DNA from 4 places in the Streptomyces sp. NBC_01260 genome. Region 1 is predicted to be linked to each of the others. Evidence: riboswitches for the same ligand, from Rfam matches in the RefSeq annotation. Region 1 holds a riboswitch; each other region holds the start of a gene.
The links. A riboswitch is a leader RNA that binds a small molecule or an ion and turns the genes downstream of it on or off. The one in region 1 is predicted to bind cobalamin.
Positions count from the first base shown of each region.

Region 2: it holds a riboswitch for cobalamin, as region 1 does, so the genes downstream of both, OG322_RS11010 (ribonucleoside-diphosphate reductase subunit alpha) here and OG322_RS02070 (hypothetical protein) in region 1, are expected to answer to the same signal.
Region 3: it holds a riboswitch for cobalamin, as region 1 does, so the genes downstream of both, OG322_RS01475 (CbtB domain-containing protein) here and OG322_RS02070 (hypothetical protein) in region 1, are expected to answer to the same signal.
Region 4: it holds a riboswitch for cobalamin, as region 1 does, so the genes downstream of both, OG322_RS36095 (ABC transporter substrate-binding protein) here and OG322_RS02070 (hypothetical protein) in region 1, are expected to answer to the same signal.

Region 1 is NZ_CP108464.1:458,618-463,922, forward strand. Features, by position in the region: gene OG322_RS02065 (prenyltransferase/squalene oxidase repeat-containing protein) at 1-1,583, opposite strand, end outside; cobalamin riboswitch at 1,780-1,849, opposite strand; cobalamin riboswitch at 1,953-2,080, shown strand; gene OG322_RS02070 (hypothetical protein) at 2,188-3,600, shown strand; gene OG322_RS02075 (hypothetical protein) at 3,669-3,824, shown strand; gene zwf (glucose-6-phosphate dehydrogenase) at 3,900-5,294, opposite strand.
Region 2 is NZ_CP108464.1:2,575,571-2,580,875, forward strand. Features, by position in the region: gene OG322_RS10995 (DUF3311 domain-containing protein) at 1-30, shown strand, start outside; gene mctP (monocarboxylate uptake permease MctP) at 27-1,655, shown strand; gene OG322_RS11005 (GNAT family N-acetyltransferase) at 1,800-2,312, shown strand; cobalamin riboswitch at 2,378-2,501, shown strand; gene OG322_RS11010 (ribonucleoside-diphosphate reductase subunit alpha) at 2,644-5,067, shown strand; gene OG322_RS11015 (ribonucleotide-diphosphate reductase subunit beta) at 5,067-5,305, shown strand, end outside.
Region 3 is NZ_CP108464.1:306,900-312,204, forward strand. Features, by position in the region: gene OG322_RS01460 (tetratricopeptide repeat protein) at 111-467, shown strand; gene OG322_RS01465 (GNAT family N-acetyltransferase) at 579-1,088, shown strand; gene OG322_RS01470 (CbtA family protein) at 1,172-1,945, opposite strand; gene OG322_RS01475 (CbtB domain-containing protein) at 1,975-2,190, opposite strand; adenosylcobalamin (AdoCbl) riboswitch at 2,236-2,329, opposite strand; gene OG322_RS01480 (histidine phosphatase family protein) at 2,453-3,037, shown strand; partial or broken gene OG322_RS01485 (glycoside hydrolase family 16 protein) at 3,232-4,116, shown strand.
Region 4 is NZ_CP108464.1:8,111,617-8,116,921, forward strand. Features, by position in the region: gene OG322_RS36080 (acyl-CoA dehydrogenase family protein) at 1-981, shown strand, start outside; gene OG322_RS36085 (acyl carrier protein) at 1,248-1,508, shown strand; gene OG322_RS36090 (beta-ketoacyl-[acyl-carrier-protein] synthase family protein) at 1,505-2,728, shown strand; cobalamin riboswitch at 2,804-2,991, shown strand; gene OG322_RS36095 (ABC transporter substrate-binding protein) at 3,028-4,095, shown strand; gene OG322_RS36100 (FecCD family ABC transporter permease) at 4,092-5,183, shown strand; gene OG322_RS36105 (ABC transporter ATP-binding protein) at 5,180-5,305, shown strand, end outside.

The DNA.
Region 1 (5,305 bases):
GACGAACGGGTGAGGTAGGCGACCCCCTTCTTCAGGTCCGGGCCTTCGCCGGCCGGGAGCGTCGGGTCGCTCGTGGGCGGCTGTGTGGTGGGCGGCTCTGTCGTCGGCGGGTCGGTGGGCTCCGTCTTCTTCGTCGTCAGCTGGAAGAGATCGGTGCCCGCGCCGGCCAGCATCGCGGGCGCGGTCGGGTAGAGGGCCGCGTCCGTGGCCCCCTCTTCGAACCCGAAGCCGCCACCGTCCAGTTGCTGACGGGAGAGCCAGGAGACGGCGGCGTCGGCCTGCACGGTGTCATCGAGGCTGCGAAGGGCCTGCGCCGCGTAGCCCGTGGCGTAGATGCTGCCGGTCGTGGCGCCGGTGTAGCCGGGGAACGAACCGTCCTCGCGCTGTGCCTTCTTCAGGTAGACGCGGGCGTTGCCCACCGCGGTGTCCCGGCCACCCGCCTGCTGCAGGGCGAGGGCAACGAGGCCGGTCGTGGCGGGGTCCCCGTCGCAGTTTTCGCCGGGCCTGATCAGGATGCTGGTGATCCCGCCGTCGTCGCACTGGAGTTGGGTCAGCCGCTCGACGGTCGCGGCCGGGGGTACGGCGCCGGCGCGCAGCACGGCGAGTACGGCGAGGGCCTGGCCGTCGGCGTACGCGGCGTTACGGAAGTCGCCCTTGGCGGTGCAGCCGGGCGTGGGGCTGCCCGAGTCGGGGCCCGCGGCGCAGACGTTGTCGACGAGGTCGGCGATCAGGTCGTGGCCGCCGAAGTGGTGCGGGTCGGCCTCCGTGGCCTCGGCCAGCAGGGCTAGGCGGGCGGCAGCCGTCGCGTCGGGAGCCTGGTCCTTGCCCGCCGGATACGCGTAGTCGTCGGTGTGGGCGGCGAGAAACGCGGTGACCTTGTCGAGCGTGACGCTGTCGCTGTCCGCGGCGGCCAAGGCGTAGGCGGCCTCGGTGGTCAGCAGGTAGTTGGCGGTGTCGGCGCCGTCGTCCACGACGCGTTCACCGTCTGTGAGTGCGCCCTCGACCCAGGCCGCTGCGGCGGGCACGTTGATCTCGCCTGCCGGGACCGTCGGTGTGCCGCCGGGGTCGGGGCTCTCGGTGCCGCCGCCTCCGGCGCGTACCTCGTCGGGGGTGAAGGCCGGCTTGCCGGTGGTGCCCCCGATGTCCGTGCCGCCGTACACCCAGGCGTCGACGTCGCCGTCCTTGGGCTTGCGGTCCATGGCCCCGTACTGGCTGTAGGTCCACTTGTTCTGGCCCGGCGAGGCGAGCCAGTACGACCAGTAGGCCGTGGCCGGCGGGGTCAGCACGCAGGACTCGGTGTCCGTGGTCGGGTACTGGGTGCCCGAGCCGAGACCGATACGGCAGATGAAGGCCGGGCCGTCGTGCTGGGTGCCCTCCGTGGTGAAACCCGCCTCGTGCAGGAGTTCGTACCCTGTGGTGGGTGTCGCGTCGCAGCCACGCTCGACCCCGCCCCCGAACGGGCCGAAGTCGACAGCGACGATCGCGCCCTTGGAAGGCGTGCAGGCGTCGAGGGGATCAGCCTGCGCCGGGGTCACCGCGACAAACGTCATAGACATGGCAAGCAACAGGAACGCTACGGACATCAAGGACAGAAGCGTTCTGGCCCCCGCCTGCCGCTCTCTTCGCTGTGCGGTCTTCACCACGGCCCCCTCGTTCGGTGTCCGAAGGGACAGGAACGTGGCTGTGGAGCCGTCACCGCGCACGACGTACCGTGGGGCGGCAGGCTGGTCGACCACGCCGTAGTCCGCGACGGCGTTTCTCGCTGAAGATCAAGCTCCAGGCATTCCGGCTCGCCCGGCAGTGCCGGGCCTACGGTTGCGGGTCAGCGCCGGAATCAGACCGGCTTCCCCTGGAACTCAGTGCGTATCAGCCGGATTGCAGCACGCATGTACACGACCCGTCAAGACATGGCCACGGGTGAAGAAGAGCGCTTCACGGGGTGTCTGGCGGGAGCAGACCGACTGGGGTAGCGTCCTGGGCTGCCAGATGGGGGAACCCGGTGAGACTCCGGGGCTGACGCGCAGCGGTAATGGAACGGCTGAGGGCCGTTCCGAGCCCGAATGCCCATACGGCGATGCACCACAGGAAGCCGGTCCACGCGTTCGGGCGGCGGCCCTGCCCGCTGCTGCCCGCCGACCGGTCGGGGCGTGGGTACGGTCTGCGCGCCCCTCATCCCAGGAGCAGGCCATGTCCCGTCACTTGATCCCACGCCGCCTCGCGTTCACGGCGGCCGCCTCCATCGGGGCCTTCTGCCTCAGCGTGCTGCCCGCGGCGGCAACGGCCACGCCCGCGCAGATCGCCACCTCGAAGACCAACGGCGTCACCTACCTCAAGTCCCTCCAGGCCGCCGACGGTTCCTACGCGGGAGCCGGGCTGTCGAACGAGTGGGCGTTCAGCGCGCTCGCCGCCGCGGGCACCGCTGTCGTCGATGTCACACCGGGAGGCGATGCCACGAAGAACGCGAGATCCGTGTACCGCACCCTTCTCTCCACAACGAGTTGGCCTTCCACGACACCCGTGGTCACGGACTACGAGCGGGCGGCTCTCAACGCCTACGCGGCCGGCATCGACCCCTCCCGGGTCTCCGCGTCCCGCAACCTCATCGGTGACATCTACAGCTATTGGCAGACATCCGAGCCGGGCTACTTCGGACCCTCGGCCAACTTCAACGGCACCGTGTTCGCCGCACTCGCCCTCGGCGGCGCCAAGACACAGGCAGGGGCCCAGCGCATACCCCAGGCCCTGCGCGATTCCCTGATCACGCGCGTCCGCGCCAACCAGCACAACGACGGCGGCTGGAACTACAGCAAGGCGGAAGGCGACCCGAGTCAGCTCGGCGCGACCAGCGACATCGACATGACCGGGGCCGCCATGGCCGCGCTCTGCGTCTCCGGGGTACCGAACACCGACACGGACATCGCCCAGGCCAAGGCGTTCCTCAAGAGCAAGCTGGTGCCCGGCAGCGGTGCGTTCAATGCCATGTTCGGCGTCAACACCGATTCCAACGGCTGGGCCGTCTCGGGCCTCAACGCCTGCGGCATCAACGCGCAGACCGGCGACTTCCTCACCTCCGCGGGCAAGACGCCGGTGGACTTTCTCATCGCCCAGCAGTTCAACCCCGGCGGCGGCTTCAAGTACCTGCCCAGCGACACAGCCCCCGCGGCCTATGCATCGATCGACGGCCTGCGCGCTGTCGCCGGCGGCGGCTTCACCTCCACTCCCCCGGTGCCGACGACCAGCGGCGCCACACAGTGGGTAGCGCAGGGAACGCTCACCTCGGGCACGGCCACGAAGCTCGCCCTGACCGTGGACGACGGCGCGGGGAACCTGAAGGTCTGCTCCGTCGCCCTCACACCCACGGGAACCACGACCACCCTCGGGACAGTCCTGGACGCGGCCACCGGCGCGGCCACCCCGTCCGGCTGCGTGACCGCCGTGACCCCGTCGTCGGGCACCGGCACGATCACCACTGTCAACGGCAAGGCCAACAGCGGGTCCAACACCTGGAAGGCCAGCGTCGACGGCTCCGCGTTCGCCTCCGCCAGCCGGAGCAAGGTGATCAACGCGGGCGACACCATCGCCCTGCGCTGGGGCGCCTGAGCCTCCGGCGCGACGGCGACCTGAGCTACCTGCAGTTCACCGACGAGGGACGCGAACTGCTGGCGAAGGTGCTCCCCGGCCATGTCGCGGTCGTCCAGAAGGGCATGTTCGACGCACTGGACGAGCCCCGGACCGAGGCGCTGGCCGATGCCCTCGGCGCCGTCCGTGACCGGCTCCGCACGCTGACGCCGTCCTCCGCCGAACGCCGCCGCAGCCGCGGCTGAACCACCCGCCCGCGGGCGCCACCGTGTCCGCCCCCGCCGGCCGCCGCCCCTGGGCGCCGGGCGGGTGCAAGGCCGTCAGGCGTCGGCGTGCGGCAGCCAACGGCCATCGGTCGTCAGGCGTTCGGCCTGTTCGGGGCCGCTGCCGCCCGGTTCGTACGGCAGAGGAGCCGTGCCGGGGTCGAGGATGTCGCCGACGATGCGCCAGCTCTCCTCGACGAGGTCCATCCGGGTGAAACGGCGGGGATCCCCGGCGAGGGCGTCGGCGAGGACGTACTCGTAGGCGGTCACGTTGTCGCCGCTCAGGCCGGTGAAGTCCACGGCCGCGGTGACCGGCTCCACCTGGGAGGGGTCGCCGGGGCGCTGGACGAACAGGTGGAAGGAGGCGCCGGGGCGGGGGCTGATCCTCAGGCGTACCAGGTCGGGAGTCGCGTCCTGGGTGCAGGCCGTGTGGTAGTAGCGCGGGGTCGGCCGGTGGAACTCGACAACGATCTCGGTCGCCGTCCTGGCAAGGGCCTTGCCCGTCCGGATGGTGAACGGAACGCCGGCCCAGCGGTCCGTGTCGACCCAGGTCCGCAACGCGGCATAGGTCTCGGTCCGCGACTGCGGCCGCACCCCCGGCACGTCCAGGTATCCCGCGTACTGGCCGAGTACGCAGTCCTCGGGGAGCACGGTGCGCACGGCCTTCAGCGCCCGTACCCGCTCGTTGAGGATGTCCTGGGCGGAGCCCGTGCGCGGTGCCTCCATCACGAAGTACGCCAGCATCTGCAGCAGATGGTTCTGCACGACGTCGCGCAGGGCGCCGGTGCTGTCGTAGAAGCCGCCGCGGTCCTCGACGCCGAAGTCCTCGGCCAGGGTGATCTGCACACTGCGCATCAGCGGACGCTGGAGTACCCCGCTGAGCATCGTGTTGGCGAAGCGGAACGCGAGCAGGTTCTCCACCGCGTCCTTCCCCAGGAAGTGGTCGACCCGCAGCAGCCGCTCGTCGGGAAAGTGCCGGGTCAGGTCCGCCTGAAGGGCGCGTGCGGAGGCCAGGTCCTGACCGAAGGGCTTCTCCACAGCCAGCCGTGCTTCACCGTTCAGTCCCGCCTGGGCCAGGCGTTCGGCAGCACGCGCGTACAGGTTGGGCGGGATGGCCAGGTAGTGGACCAGGATGCGGCAGCCGTCGGCCTGTTCCGCGATGGACCGGAAGCTCCCGGGGTCGTCGTAGTCGATGGTGGCAAGCCGCAGCGCACCGGCGAAGCGGGCGAAGTCGCCCTCGTCGAAGGGACCGTGGTCGGCGACGCTGTCGTGGGCGTGCGCGCGCAGTCGCTCCAGCGTCCAGCCGCCGTGGGTGACACCGACGACCCGCTCGGGGAGGAAGCCCCGGAGCGAGAGCCGGAAGAGGGCGGGCAGCAGCATCTTCTTGGCCAGGTCGCCGGTGATCCCGAACAGGACCAGTGCGTCACCGCGTCCCGGTGTGGTGCTGGTCATGGCGTGTTGCC
Region 2 (5,305 bases), 2.1 Mb from region 1:
CGCGCCCGCAAGGGGGGTGCGTCGGTATGAAGGACGGCGTGAACGGCGTCGCGCTCGGCGTCTTCATCTTCTTCTTCCTGGCCGTCACGGTCGTCGGCTTCATGGCAGCCCGGTGGCGCAAGGCCGAGAACGAGGCCAGCCTCGACGAATGGGGCCTGGGCGGACGGTCGTTCGGCACCTGGGTCACCTGGTTCCTGCTCGGCGGCGACCTCTACACCGCGTACACCTTCGTCGCCGTACCCGCGGCTGTCTACGCGGCCGGCGCGGCCGGCTTCTTCGCGGTCCCCTACACCATCCTGGTGTACCCGCTGATCTTCACCTTCCTGCCGCGTCTGTGGTCGGTGTCGCACAAGCACGGCTACGTCACCACCTCGGACTTCGTCCGCGGCCGGTTCGGCTCCAAGGGGCTCTCGCTCGCCGTCGCCGTCACCGGCATCCTCGCCACCATGCCGTACATCGCGCTCCAACTCGTCGGCATCCAGGCGGTGCTCGACGTGATGGGCGTCGGCGGCGGGGAGAACACCCACTGGTTCATCAAGGACCTGCCGCTGCTGATCGCGTTCGCGGTGCTCGCCGCGTACACGTACTCCTCGGGCCTGCGCGCGCCCGCGCTGATCGCGTTCGTCAAGGACGGGCTGATCTACCTCGTCATCGCCGTGGCGATCATCTACATCCCGATCAAGCTCGGCGGCTTCGACGACATCTTCGCCGCCGCCCAGGAGAAGTTCGCGGGCCCGCCGGGAGGCAAGCCGACCGGCGCGCTCGCACCCGGCGTGAACGGCCAGTGGGGTTACGCCACACTGGCGTTGGGCTCGGCGCTGGCGCTCTTCATGTACCCGCACTCGATCACGGCGACGCTCTCCAGCCGCAGCCGCAACGTGATCCGCCGCAACACCACGATCCTGCCGCTGTACTCGCTGATGCTGGGACTGCTCGCGCTGCTCGGCTTCATGGCGATCGCCGCCGGGGTCAAGGTGGACAACGGCCAGCTGGCGATCCCGCAGCTCTTCGAGGACATGTTCCCCGACTGGTTCGCGGGGGTGGCCTTCGCCGCCATCGGCATCGGCGCACTGGTCCCCGCGGCGATCATGTCGATCGCGGCGGCGAACCTGTTCACCCGGAACATCTACAAGGACTTCCTGAAGCCCGACGCGACCCCCGCGCAGGAGACCAGGGTCTCCAAGCTGGTGTCGCTGCTGGTGAAGGTCGGCGCGCTCGCCTTCGTCCTCACCATGGACAAGACGGTCGCGATCAACTTCCAGCTGCTCGGCGGGATCTGGATCCTCCAGACGATGCCGTCCCTGGTCGGCGGCCTGTTCACCCGGTGGTTCCACCGCTGGGCCCTCCTCGCGGGCTGGGCGGTCGGCATGGTCTACGGCACGGCCGCCGCCTACGGGGTCGCCAGCCCCACCCAGGCGCACTTCGGCGGCTCGTCCAAGGAGATCCCGGGCATCGGTGAGATCGGCTACATCGGCCTGACGGCGTTCGTGCTGAACGTCGTGGTCACCGTCGTCCTCACCTTCGTCCTGAACGCCGTGAAGGCGCCCGCCGGGGTCGACGAGACCTCTCCCGACGACTACACCGCGGACGCGGGCGACCCGGGCGTGAAGGCGGAGCTCCCGCCGGCCACGGCCGGGGCGCCGGGCGGTCACTGACCGCGGAGCACCCGCGCGGGACGTACGGGCCGTCGCATCCTCCCTCCGGAAGGCGCGGCGGCCCTTCCGCGTGCCGGACGCGGGGACCGGGCGTGCCCGGCAATTCCCGCGACCGGGCCCGCGGCGTGCGGCAGACTTCCGCGCATGGACATAACGATCAGGCCGGTCGAGCCGGCCGAGCACGCGGTCCTCGGCCAGATCACCGCCGAGGCCTATCTCGGCGACGGGCTGCTGGACTTCGGCGCCGACGATCCGTATCTGGTGCAGCTGCGGGACGTCGCCCGGCGGGCCGCCGAGGCCGAGGTGCTCGTCGCGGCGGACGCGCGGGGGCGGGTGCTGGGCGGCGTGACGTACGCCCCGCCGGGGAACCGGTGGGCGGACATCGCGGCCGCGGACGAGGCCGAGTTCCGGATGCTCGCGGTCTCCCGCGAGACCCGCGGGGCCGGGGCGGGCGAGGCGCTCGTCCGGGCCTGTATCGACCGCGCACGGGCCACCGCGGGGGTCACGGGGATCGCCCTGTCGACGCAGCCGGCCATGCACGGCGCCCATAGGATCTACGGGCGCCTCGGCTTCGTGCGGACCCCCGAAAGGGACTGGTATCCCATCGACGGGCTCTCGCTGCTGACGTACCGCCTGGACCTCCCGCCGAAGTCATGACATCCCGCCGTTAGGTGGCGCGACACAACATATGGGGGCTGCCGCATCCGACTGCCCCCACATGTATGCTCGTGCTCGCTGTCGCCGCAGGGAAATCCGGTGCGAATCCGGAACTGTCCCGCAACGGTGTGTTCGGTGCGCTTTTGTGCACCCGTGAGTCCGAGGACCTGCCGACAGCGCATCCGGCTCGACCGATCCGGATGCCCAGACGTCCGGGCCTCGTGGATGGGCCGGTGGACGCCGCACGGAGTGCTGCCCCGCCCAGGGCCCGGCTCCGCCCGGCTGCCCCCGTTCCCCCGCCGGCCCAGAGCCGAGCGAGGGAGAGCACCACGTGACCATCGCGCCAGCCGATCCGGTTTCAGCGGCCGAGTCCGAAGCAGCCGATTTCGGAACGGACCGGTCCGCAGCACCCGCGAAGGACGGACCGGGAACCGCGTTGCTGCGGACCCTCACCGACCTCACCGCGGATCTGCCCGACACCGACCCCGGACGCGTCGCCGGCGCCGCACTGCGCGGCCGCAACGCCCGGTCGGACGAGGCCGAGCTGCGCTCGCTGGCCACCGAGGCCGCCGCGGGCCTGATCTCCGAGGACCCCGCCTACTCCCGGCTCGCCGCCCGCCTCCTCACCCGCACCATCGCGGACGAGGCGGCCGGGCAGGGCGCGACGTCCTTCTCCGCGTCGGTCTCCGTCGGACACCGCGAGGGTCTGATCGCGGAGCGCACCGCCGAGTTCGTGACGCTCCACGCGGCCGCTCTCGACGCGCTGGTGGCACAGGCCCTCGCCGACGGCGCCGACGACCGCTTCGGCTACTTCGGGCTGCGCACCCTGCACAGCCGCTATCTGCTGCGCCACCCGCTCACCCGCCAGGTCGTCGAGACCCCGCAGCACTTCATGCTGCGCGTCGCCGCCGGGCTCGCCGAGGACAACTCCGAGCGCGCCCTGGACGAGGTCGCCGCGCTGTACCGGCTGATGAGCCGGCTGGACTACCTGCCCTCCTCCCCCACGCTCTTCAACTCCGGCACCCGGCACCCGCAGATGTCCTCCTGCTATCTGCTGGACTCGCCGCTGGACGAGCTGGACTCGATCTACGACCGCTACCACCAGGTGGCGCGGCTGTCCAAGCACGCGGGCGGCATCGGCCTCTCGTACTCCCGTATCCGCGCCCGCGGTTCGCTGATCCGGGGCACCAACGGGCACTCCAACGGCATCGTGCCGTTCCTGAAGACGCTGGACGCCTCCGTCGCCGCGGTGAACCAGGGCGGCCGGCGCAAGGGCGCGGCCGCGGTCTACCTGGAGACCTGGCACGCGGACATCGAGGAGTTCCTGGAGCTGCGCGACAACACCGGTGAGGACCAGCGGCGCACGCACAACCTCAACCTGGCGCACTGGATCCCGGACGAGTTCATGCGCCGGGTCGACGCGGACGGCACCTGGTCGCTGTTCTCCCCGGCCGACGTGCCCGAACTGGTCGACCTGTGGGGCGACGCGTTCGACGCCGCGTACCGGGCGGCCGAGGCCAAGGGCCTGGCCCGCAAGACGATGCCGGCCCGTGAGCTGTACGGCCGGATGATGCGGACGCTCGCGCAGACCGGCCAGGGCTGGATGACGTTCAAGGACGCCTCCAACCGGACCGCGAACCAGACCGCCGAGCCCGGTCGCGTCGTGCACTCCTCGAACCTGTGCACGGAGATCCTCGAAGTCACCGACGACGGCGAGACGGCCGTGTGCAACCTGGGTTCGGTCAACCTCGGCGCGTTCGTCGCCGACGGCACCATCGACTGGGAGCGTCTGGACGCCACCGTCCGTACCGCCGTGACCTTCCTCGACCGGGTCGTCGACATCAACTTCTACCCGACCGAGCAGGCGGGCCGCTCCAACGCCCGCTGGCGGCCGGTGGGCCTGGGCGCGATGGGCCTTCAGGACGTCTTCTTCCAGCTGCGCCTGCCGTTCGACTCAGCCGAGGCACGGGCCCTGTCGACGAAGATCTCCGAGCGGATCATGCTCGCCGCGTACGAGGCGTCCTGCGACCTCGCCGAGCGGTCGGGTCCGCTCCCCGCCTGGTCCGAGACGCGGGCCGCCCGCGGTGTGCTGCACCCGGACCACTACGACACCGAGCTGAACTGGCCGGAGCGCTGGGACGCGCTGCGCGCCCGGGTCGCGACGACGGGCATGCGCAATTCGCTGCTGCTCGCCATCGCGCCGACGGCGACGATCGCCTCGATCGCGGGCGTCTACGAGTGCATCGAGCCGCAGGTATCCAACCTCTTCAAGCGCGAGACGCTCAGCGGTGAGTTCCTCCAGGTCAACGCCTACCTCGTCGACGAGCTGAAGAAGCTCGGCGTGTGGGACGCGCGGTCCCGTGAGGCGCTGCGCGAGGCGAGCGGTTCGGTGCAGGGCTTCGCCTGGATCCCGGAGGACGTGCGGGCGCTGTACCGCACGGCGTGGGAGATCCCGCAGCGCGGACTGATCGACATGGCGGCGGCCCGTACGCCGTTCCTCGACCAGAGCCAGTCGCTGAACCTGTTCCTGGAGACGCCGACGATCGGCAAGCTCTCCTCGATGTACGCGTACGCCTGGAAGCAGGGGCTGAAGACGACGTACTACCTGCGCTCGCGCCCGGCGACCCGGATCGCCCGTGCCGCGTCCGGCCAGACCGCCGCCGCCCCCATTCCCGTACAGCAGGCGGCCGCGCCCGACGCGGACGCGATCGCCTGCTCCCTGGAAAACCCCGAGTCCTGCGAGGCCTGCCAGTAATGAGCTCCAACGAGACCAAGAACCTGCTCGACCCGGGCTTCGAACTGACCCTGCGGCCCATGCGCTACCCGGACTTCTACGAGCGCTACCGGGACGCGATCAAGAACACCTGGACGGTGGAGGAGGTCGACCTCCACTCCGACGTCTCCGACCTCGCCAAGCTGTCGCCGGGCGAGCAGCACATGATCGGCCGGCTCGTCGCGTTCTTCGCGACCGGCGACTCGATCGTCTCCAACAA
Region 3 (5,305 bases), 150 kb from region 1:
GGCGTCGCCCACGCCGAAAATTTAGTGGAATGTTAAACCATATCTTGGTGTTGTGGCGATTGGACGCGTACGGGACCGGCCCGGCGGCGTACCTCGACCGAAGAGGACGGATGAGCGACACCTACTACGAGTTCGGTACCGCCGCCGAGCGGTGGGAGCGCGCACAGTTCTTCTTCGGGGCGAAGGAGTACATGGTCGCCGCCCGGATTCTGGGCGGGCTCGTCGAGGAGGCGCCCGAGCAGGTCGCGCCGCGGTTGCTGCTGGCCAGGGCCTACTACCACTCGGCGCGGCTCGGCCGGGCCGAGACGGAGCTGCGCGCGGTGCTGGAGCTCGATCCCGTCGAGTACTACGCACGGCTGATGCTCGGCCGCACACTGGAGCGGCAGGGGCGCCGGACGGAGGCGGCCACGCACCTGCGGGTGGCGGCCGCGCTGTCCGGGGACTTCACCCCGACCGGCGGCGCGTAGCCGCAGGCCCCGGGAAACGCCGGAGGCCGGTGAACCATTGGGTACGGGCGGGCCGCGGCCGGAGGATATCCGGGTGCGGCCCGTTCCTGGCGCGTGATAGTCAGCTGAGTCATGACTGTTCTCGGCACGCCACGCCTCCTGCTCCGCCCGATAAGCGTCTCCGATGCCGAGCACGTGGTGGAGGGCCTGCCGCCGGACGGCGTCCGCTGGGCAGCCGGGTACCCCTCCCCGGGCGAGCGGGCGGCGGCCGCGCGCTTCCTCAACACCTGTGCGGACACCGGGGATCCGAGCCCGTTCGGCTCCTACGAGATACAGCTCGGCGAGGACGGGCCGGTGATCGGCGGGATAGGGTTCCACGGCGTACCCGACGGGGACGGGCACGTCACGATCGGTTATGGACTCGTGCCGTCGGTCCAGGGCATGGGGTACGCCTCCGAGGCGCTCCGCGCGCTGCTGCGGTTCGCCCGCGCCCGGGGCGTCGCCTGCGTGCACGGGGACGCCGACCTCGACAACCTCGCGTCCCAGCGCGTCATGACGGCCGCGGGCATGCGTCTGGTGAGGCAGGACTCGCTCCTGAAGCACTACCGGATGGACTGGGACGACGCGGTGCGGCAGGAGTGAGGCGGGGCCGGAGACGGCTGAACCCGCCGGGATCGCACCCTGCGGGTTCAGCCGTACTCCGGCCCGGACCGTGTCCGCGTCGGTCAGCCTGCGGCGGTGGCGGCTCGTTTCGCCGTTCCGCTGCCGGCCGTGACCGCCCCGGCCCTCGGCACCAGCAGCCGTTCGGTGAGGTAGCCGAAGACCAGGCCGAAGGTGGTCCAGAGCGTGAACTGGACCGCGAGCGTGGCCAGCCGGAACTGCCACAGCAGGGTGGCCGGGAAGTCCTTTCCGACCTCGTTGAACGAGGGCAGGAAGGCGTACGCGAGGCCGATCAGCAGCACATAGCCGGCCGCTGCGGTGATCGTCGCGTTCCAGGCACCCGTGCGGGGAGCCAGCCGCTTGCCGAGGATGACGGCGACGACGGCCAGCAGCACGCTGAGAGCGACCATCAGGAAGAACAGCGCGGTGCGTTTGCCGATGGTGTCGGGGTTGCCGACCGCCGGCGGATTCGCCGGGTACTTCAGGAACGGCACGACGTACACGGCCAGCAGGGCAGCTCCCGCGATCAGCGCCGCCGTGGCCCGCGGGCCGAACCGGCCCATCCGGCCGAGCGCGTAGCAGAAGACGAGTGCGGCGATGCCGCCGATGGCCACTCCGAAGACGAGTACGCCGGTGGCGAGGCCCGCGGTGGACTGCACGGTGCGGCTGACGAGTTCCTCGCCGCCGCCGTGGTCGTGGCTGTGCGCCTCTTCGAGGGCGATGGCCGCGTCCACGCGGGACTCACCGAGGCAGTAGGCGACGATCAGCGCGAGCGCGCCCGCGACGAGGCCGGCCAGCATGCCGCGGACCAGTAGAGCTCTGACAGATATGGAGTTCATGAGGGATTCCCCTGGATCAGCCCGGTGGGTCAGTGGCAGGGGAAACCGAGCAGGTGACGGCCGTCGTGGACCCACTCGTGCACGCCCGCGCCCGAGATGACGGAGGTGGCGCCCTGCTCGGCGCCGACGAAGTAGAGCAGGATCAGCATGACGACGCCGAAGAAGACCGCCCAAGGGGCAATGGCCTTGAGCGAGATGGGGGTGATGGCGGGTGCGCCGGTGGCGGGGGCAGCAGTCTGTGCCATGGCAGAACCTCCTGTGGGAACACGCGTCCCGATCGTGGTGCCTGAGACGAAGGTGCTGGGTCTGACTTACCGCACAGGTACGGGTTCACAGTGGCGCGACCGTGCCGGATTCTCACCGGACTTCCGTCACACCCTCGTCATGTCGTCGCGACCATACCGTCTGGGCGCGGGCGCCGCCATGGCGCCACCCGGGGCACCCCGGGGCCCGGATGCCGTGGTGTGCTTGACCAAGTGGGCACAGTTCAGGGAGTTGAGAGCGGTAATGACGGTACGGGTGATGTTGATCTCACCGGCGATGAACGCCGCGCTGCGCGAGGCCCGGTTCGCCGGCGACGCACCACTTGACGACTCCGGGCTCCGGCAGGCCCGGGCAGCCGCGGACGCGGTGTCGGCCGCGGGCAGGCGCCTGCGGGGACCGTCCCTGCGCTGCGCCACCACCGCGGACGCGCTGGGACTCCGGTGCCATCCCGAACACGCCCTGCGGGACTGGGAGATGGGCCGCTGGTCCGGCGCGCGGCTCACCGAGGTGAGCGCGGACGAGCCGGATCGGGTGGCGGCCTGGCTGGCGGATCCGTCCGCCGCTCCGCACGGGGGTGAGTCGCTGCTGGAGCTGTGCGCCCGAGTGGGCGCATGGCTCGACTCCTTGCGCGGGAGTGACGACGGCCCGGTGCTGGGGGTGGCCGAGCCTGCCGTGATCCGCGCCGCGGCCGTCCACGCACTGGACCTGCCGCCGCAGGCCTTCTGGCGGCTGGACGTGGCCCCGCTGACGGTCACGGAGCTCAGCGGCAGGTCGGGGCGGTGGAACCTGCGCTGCGGCCGGCCGCTCGCGGCGGAGCCGGAGACCTGACGAACGGACCGAGGGGCTGTGGGTTCGGTGTGTGCAAGAACTGTGGTCCGTACGGAGCCTTGACACGGTCTTGGTTCACTTCTTAAATCACGTAGTGAACTAAGGCCTCAACTCCCCCACGTGGCCGCCATGGCCCCACTTGTCATATGCATGGCGAGTCGCTTTTCCTCCGTCCTGTACGGAAAGGAAATTCCATGAGTTCCCCCCACCTGACCAGGCGCCTCCTGGTCTCGGCACTTTCGGTGCTCGCCCTCGTCTCGGCCACCTCCGGCTTCGCCTCCGGCGCCCCCGCACCGTCTCCCGCAGCGCAGGGATCCGTCACGGCCCAGGCGCCCGCCGCCGCGACGTTCACCGACGACTTCGACGGCGCCGCCGGTTCCGCCGTGGACGGCGGCAAGTGGCAGACCGAGACCGGTGACAACGTCAACAACCATGAGCGGCAGTACTACACGGCGGGCAGCAGCAATGCCGCGCTGGACGGTCAGGGCCATCTGGTCATCACCGCGCGCAAGGAGAACCCGAACAACTACCAGTGCTGGTACGGCACCTGCCAGTACACCTCCGCCCGGCTGAACACCTCGGGCAAGTTCACCCAGACCTACGGCCACGTCGAGGCCCGGATGAAGATCCCGCGCGGCCAGGGCATGTGGCCCGCCTTCTGGATGCTCGGTGACAACATCGGACAGGTCGGCTGGCCCAACTCCGGCGAGATCGACATCATGGAGAACGTCGGCTTCGAACCCTCCACCGTCCACGGCACCCTGCACGGCCCCGGCTACTCAGGCTCCGCGGGCATCGGCGCCGGATACACCCTCCCCGGCGGCCAGGCCTTCGCCGACGCCTTCCACACCTTCGCCATCGACTGGGCACCCGACTCCGTCACCTGGTCCGTCGACGGCAACGTCTACCAGCACCGCACCCCCGCCGACACCGGCGGCAACACCTGGGCCTTCAACAAACCCTTCTTCCTCATCCTCAACCTCGCCGTCGGCGGCTACTGGCCCGGCGACCCCGACAACAACACCACCTTCCCCCAGCAACTCGTCGTCGACCACGTACGCGTCACCACCAGCGACAGCCAGCCCCCGGCCTGAACGCCGCATGGTCCCGCCGGGCAGTCGGCCCGGCGGGACCATGCTGCCGACAAGAGATGCGGACGGGCTGGGCCGGGTCCCGGCCCGTCCATGAGCGCTACGCCCCCCGGTACGCCTCCAGCAGCCGCCGTGAAAGATAGACGTTACGAAGCCGTCAGCGCTGGATCAACCGGCTTGGAACAGGCCGTCCACGGCAGTACCAGCACCAGCGAACACGGGGGGGCGCCCAACTCGACCGTTCACCATCGGCCTGCGGGGCCCCTACTTCTTCGGTCAAGGGAATCGGGGCTGCGTCGAACCCTGGGGTCGGGCGGCATGACGGTGCGGCTGATCCCCAGTCGTAGTGGCGGTCGCCCTTGAGGCCGTGGCCGGTGCGCATCCGCATCCAGGAGCGGGCCGGGACGCAGCCGGCCAGGGCGGTAGTGGTGAAGCCTCCGCCTTTGGTGTCCAGGCGGTGATCGGAGCGTACGGCCAGGGCATAGTCGAAGCCGGGCGCTCGGGCCCCGGCCCTCCAGATCAAGCGGCGGTGCGCCGACCGCAAGACCGGCAAGACCACGGTCAACGCCGTCACCAGCCTGACAGCCGAGCAAGCCGCCGCCCAGCTCGCCCGGTTCGTCCGCGACCGCCGGAGGATCGAGGCCCCGCACCACGTCCGCGACACCACCTTCGCCGAGGACGCCTCACAGCTGCGGACCGGCGATGCGCCCCGCGCGATGGCCACCTGGCGCAACCTCGCCATCGGAGCCCTCCGGGCAGCCGGGGTGAAGAACATTGCAGCCGGCCTCCGCCCCCACGCCCGCGATCCACACCGCCCCTCGCACTCCTCGGCCTCGGATGATCACGAACCGGACGTCACGCGACTACGCCGAAGCCCTGAGAGGCGGGGCGCTTGACCGGCGCGTGGGGGCGCAGCGCGATCTGTCTATGTCGCAGAGTCTGCGGGCGTACGCCGGCGGCTATCCGGATTTGCGCGGGTCGAATTAAGCGATACGCGCACAATAGGGGCACGGGGGTGGCCGAATATCTTCGTTGAGGGGGGGGTGGCATATGTCTCGAGCGACCCGCTTCCTGGATGCCCCATTGCGTACTCGCAAGCAATCGGCCGGATTAGCATCTTCGGTCATCAAGCGTCCTCTATTGTGATTGCGGTTGGGCGGGCGAATCCGGGGAAAAC
Region 4 (5,305 bases), 7.7 Mb from region 1:
ATCGCGGTCCGCTACTCCGGCCACCGGTATGTCTCCGGGGGCCGTGCGCTGCCGCCGTTGCCGGTGATGGCCCACCGCAGCCACCACGGCCCGCTGGCCGGGGCCATGGCCACCGTCTTCGCGATGAGCCTGCTGCACCGACGGGTCCTCGACCGCTGGGAGGCCGCGGTGCGCGGCCCGGCGGCGGAGCGCGCGGCGGCCGGGCAGCTGGTCGACATCGCCAAGGGCTGGATCACCTGGCAGGCCCGGTCCGTGATCGTCGAATGCCGGGAACGGTGCGGAGCCCAGGGACTGCTGGAGAACAACGGAATGACCGAACTCGTCACCGCGGTGGAGGGCGCCATCACCGCCGAGGGCGACAACCTGGCCATCCACGCCAAGGCGGCGGCCGAGATGGTCATCTCAGCGATGCCCGAGGCATTGGACGCGTGGGGCACCGCGTCCGGCCGGCCGGACGGCGACCTGAACGATCTGCGCTACCTCGGCCGGCTCCTGGCCCAGGTGGAGCGGATCCAGTTCGCCCGCTCCCGCGCACGCATGGCACGGGCCCCGCACGGTGGCCCGCTGAAGCGGTGGAACACGGGGTCCGGGCCCGCGCTGCGAGGCGTCGAGGCGCACGCCTACCGGCAGGCGGCCGACGCGTACGCGGACGCGGTCGAGGGCCTGCCCGAGGGGCCTGCCCGCGAGCGGCTGACCGAACTGGCCCGGCTGTTCGCGCTGCGCTGGGTCGAACGCAACAGCGGGGACCTGCTCGTCGCCGGTCACCTCACGGCCGACCAGGTCGAAGGGCTGACGGAGGCCACCGAGCAGCTCGTCGCCGCCGTCGCGGTCCACCTGCCGGAACTCGCCGGCTCCTTCGCGCTGCCGGCGGAACTGCTCGCCGACTGGCCCATCGCGGGAGCCCGCTACGCGGAGGCGTACGACGACCTGGAGGCGTCCTGGCACACGGGCGAGAGGCAGGTACCCGCGGGGGATCGATGACGGCCGGGACGGAGCAGGGAACACCCGTGCGGCTGCGCCGTGCGGCCGCGGCGGCACAGGGCCTCGGAGTCGGTGTCGTACTCCTGGCCTTCTGGGGCACCGCGGCCGTGTTGTCGCGGTGGTGCCCGGGGGAGCGGCCCCGCGGAGGCGAATCGGTTCGCCGCAAGGCGTAACTGGACGGACGCTGCTCAGTTACTTCGGCGTCGGGGCGTGAGAGGCAGCGCTCCGGACACCCCCGCCGGACGGGCATGATGGAGAGGAAGACCATGAGCGCGATTCACCCCACGATCACCGAGGTACTCAGCCGTACCTTCAGGGTGCCCGTGGCCGAGATTCTCCCGGAATCCACGATGGACAGCCTGGACATGGACTCCCTGGCAGTCGCCGAGTTCGCCGTCGTCATGAGGGAGGCCGTCGGCGTCGAGCTGGACCCGGGCACCCTGCACAGGGACACCAGCCTCGCCGGGCTCACGGAGTTCCTCCGGGCGTCGGCCGGCGGCCAGGCACCGGTGGGCAACGCCCGATGACGACGCCGGCCATCGCCGTCACCGGTCTGGGAATGATCACCCCGGTCGGCAACGACACCGAGTCCACCTGGGACGGTGTGTGCGCCGGGGTCAGCCCGGCCCGCACCGTCCCCGCACTCGCAGGGTGCGCGATCGACTTCGCCTGCACGGTCGACGGCATCGACCTGGACGCCGCGATCGGCCGCCGCACGGCCTACCGCATGGGCAGGTACGCCAAATTCGCCGTACTCGCCGCACGGGAGGCGGTCGCCGACGCGGGAGTCGACCCGGGAGGCTGGGACGGCAGCCGGGTCGCGGTCGTCGTCGGTACCAGCAGCGGCGGCTCCGCCGGTCTCACCGATCAGGCACTGGTGCTGGAACGGCGCGGGCCCGAGGCGACCTCGCCGTCCGGGATCCTGCTCACCATCCCGAACATGCCCGCGGCCGAGATCGCGATCGAGATGGGCGCCACGGGCCCCAGCCTGGCGCCCTGCACCGCCTGCTCGTCCGGGATCACCGCACTGTCCGTGGCCCGGGACCTGCTCGTCACCGGGCAGTGCGACCTGGCGATCGCGGGAGCCACCGAATCGACCCTCTTCCCGATCGCCATGACCGGATTCGCCAGATCCGGCGCGGCCGCCCGCGCGGACGGGGACCTGTCCCGGCTCAGCCGGCCCTTCTCGGCCGACCGGGCCGGGCTCGTCATGGGCGAGGGCGCCGCCGTCATGGTGCTGGAGCGCGCCGCCGACGCCGAGGCCCGGGGCGCCGAGCCGCGCGCGCTGCTCGCGGGCACCGGCGCCACCACCGACGCCCACCACCCCACCAGCCCGCACCCCGACGGCCGGGTCGCCCAGGCCGCCGTCGAGGCCGCGCTGCGCGACGCGGGCTGGCACGCCGCGGACGTCGAACACATCAACGCGCACGGTACGGCCACCCCGCGCAACGACGCGGCCGAAGCCGCCCTCATCGGCCGGGTCTTCCCGCACCGGCCGCCCGTCACCGCGCCCAAGGGCGTACTGGGCCACTGCATGGGCGCGGCCGGAGCGATCGAGGCGGGGCTGACGATCCTCACACTCCAGCGCGGAATCATCCCGCCGGTCGCCAACCTGGACGCGCCCGCGCCCGGGTTCGACATCGACTGCGTCATCAAGCAGCCGCTGGCGCTGCCCGTCCGGCGTGCCGTCAGCCACTCGTTCGGATTCGGTGGACACAACGCCGTGGTCGCGCTCCTGCGCCCATAGCGACCGGGCCGGTGGAACAGGCGGGGGCCCGCCCATTCCACCGGCCGCACCGCCGCTGAGCTGCGCAGAGGCTCGTGGTAGCGTGCCTGGGCCAGTCGAACTCCACGTAGGGGTCAGGGAATCCGGTGCGAATCCGGAACTGACGCGCAGCGGTGAGGGGGACGGGCGGGGCCAACAGCCACTGGGAGACCCATGGGTTCCCGGGAAGGCGTCCCGACCGTACGAACCCGAGTCCGAAGACCTGCTGGCACCCGCGGTCCGGCACCGGGTCGCGGAACTCCGTACACCGGGCCCCGCGCATGGGCCCAGAGACGCCGAGGTACTTCGTGCCGCCCATAGCCGGCCACGCCCGCTCCGCCGCCCTGCTCATGGCGGGGACAGTCCTGCTGACAGCCTGTGGTGGTGGCGGGGACAGCTCCGCAGCCAAGTCCACCGGGGCCGACGGCTATCCGGTGACCCTGAAGAACTGCGGGCGCACCGTCACCGTGGAGGCGGCCCCGCGCCGTGCCGTCCCGGTCGACCAGGGGTCCACCGAGATCCTGCTCTCGCTCGGCCTCGCCGACCGGCTGGCCGCCACCGCCACCTGGACCGACCCGGTGATGAAGGGCCTGGAGAAGGCCAACGCCGGCGTCCCGAGGATCTCCGAGAACCGTCCCTCCTCGGAGAAGGTCCTGGACCAGGAGCCCGACTTCGTCAGCGCGTCCTTCGAGTCGACGCTCGCCAAGGGCGGCGTCGCCCCACGCGAGCAGTTCGAGAAGCTGGGCGTCCCCACCTACGTCTCGCCCGCCGACTGCACCGCCAAGGACAACAGCAAGGACGGCGACGGGGTCCGGACCGGAGCGCTGACCATGGACAGCGTCTACCGTGAAGTACGCGACCTTGCCCAGGTGTTCGGTGTCCCGGAGCGGGGCGAGAAGCTCGTGGCGGAGCTGCGTGCCCGGGTGCGCAAGGCCACCGACGGCGTCGACGCCTCCGGCGCCACCCTGATGTACTGGTTCGCCAACTCCGAGTCCCCGTACCTGGCGGGCTGTTGCGGAGCACCCGGCGTCATCACCGGTGAGCTCGGCGCGAAGAACGTCTTCGACGACACCCATGAGGAATGGCCGCAGATCAACTGGGAGACGGTCGCCGACCGCAACCCGGACGTGCTGGTCATCGGCGATCTGACCCGCAAGTCGGAGACCGCCGAGAGCGCCTCGCGGAAGATCGCGTTCCTGGAGTCCAACCCCGCCACGAAGAACATGGACGCCGTACGGCACAAGCGCTACGTGCTGCTCAGCGGCCAGGCCATGAACCCGTCGATCCGTACGGTCGAGGGCGTGGAGCGCGTCGCCGCCGGGCTGCGTACGTTCGGGCTCGCGGGGTGACGGACACCGAACAGGCCGCGAAGGTGAGTGAGCGCGCGCTCACCCATGCCGGTGAGGGCGGGCGTCCCGGCATCCGGGGCATCCGCAGCGGACTCCTGTGGGCCGGCGGGCTCCTGCTGCTCGTCCTGTCCGTCGCGGTGGCCGTCACCATCGGTCCGGCCAGGATCTCCGTCAACGACGTCCGGGACACGGTCGCGGCCCACCTCGGGCTCGGGGAGTCGCCGCTCAGCCCGATCCGGGACGGCATCATCTGGAACCTGCGCATGCCCAGGACGCTGCTCGCCGCCGTCTGCGGTGCCGGGCTCGCGGTCTGCGGCACCGTCATGCAGTCGCTGCTGCGCAACCCGCTCGCCGACCCGTTCGTCCTCGGTGTCTCCTCCGGGGCGTCGACCGGCGCGGTCGTGGTCGTCGTCCTCGGGGTCGGCGGGGGAGCGGTGTCCCTGTCGGCCGGTGCGTTCATCGGGGCGCTGTGCTCCTTCGCGCTGGTCCTGCTGCTCAGCCACACCCTCGGCGGCAGCACCGACCGGGTGGTCCTGTCCGGGGTCGCGGCCATGCAGCTGTTCTCCGCGCTCACCTCCTTCGTCGTGATGACCGCCGCCGACGCCGAGCAGACCCGCGGGGTGCTGTTCTGGCTTCTGGGTTCACTCGGCGGCGTCGGCTGGACCGATGTGTGGACCTGCTCCGCCGTGCTGGCCGTGACGCTGCTGATCTGCCTGGGCCATGCCCGTACGCTCGATGCCTTCGCCTTCGGCCAGGACGCGGCCGCCACCCTGGGTGTCCATGTCGGGCGCACCCGGATCGTGCTGCTCTGCACAACCGCGCTGCTGACCGCCGCACTGGTCAGCTCGGCCGGTGCCATCGGCTTCGTCGGCCTGGTGCTGCCGCACGCGGCCCGTGCGCTCACCGGTTCCGGGCATCGCAGACTGCTGCCGGTCACCGCGCTGGCCGGGGCCGTTTTCCTGGTCTGGGTCGACACCCTCGCGCGCACCGTCCTCGATCCGCAGGAGGTTCCGGTGGGCGTCGTCACCGCCCTGATCGGGGTGCCGGCCTTCGTCCTCGTCCTCTACCGCACCCGGCGGTCCGCGTGACCCCGCCCGCCCGCAGCGGGCTGCGGGCCGACAGAGTCAGCCGGGAGGCGGGCGGCCGTCTCATCCTGGACGGGGTCTCACTGACTTCGCCGCCCGGTGCCACCGTCGGGCTGATCGGCCCG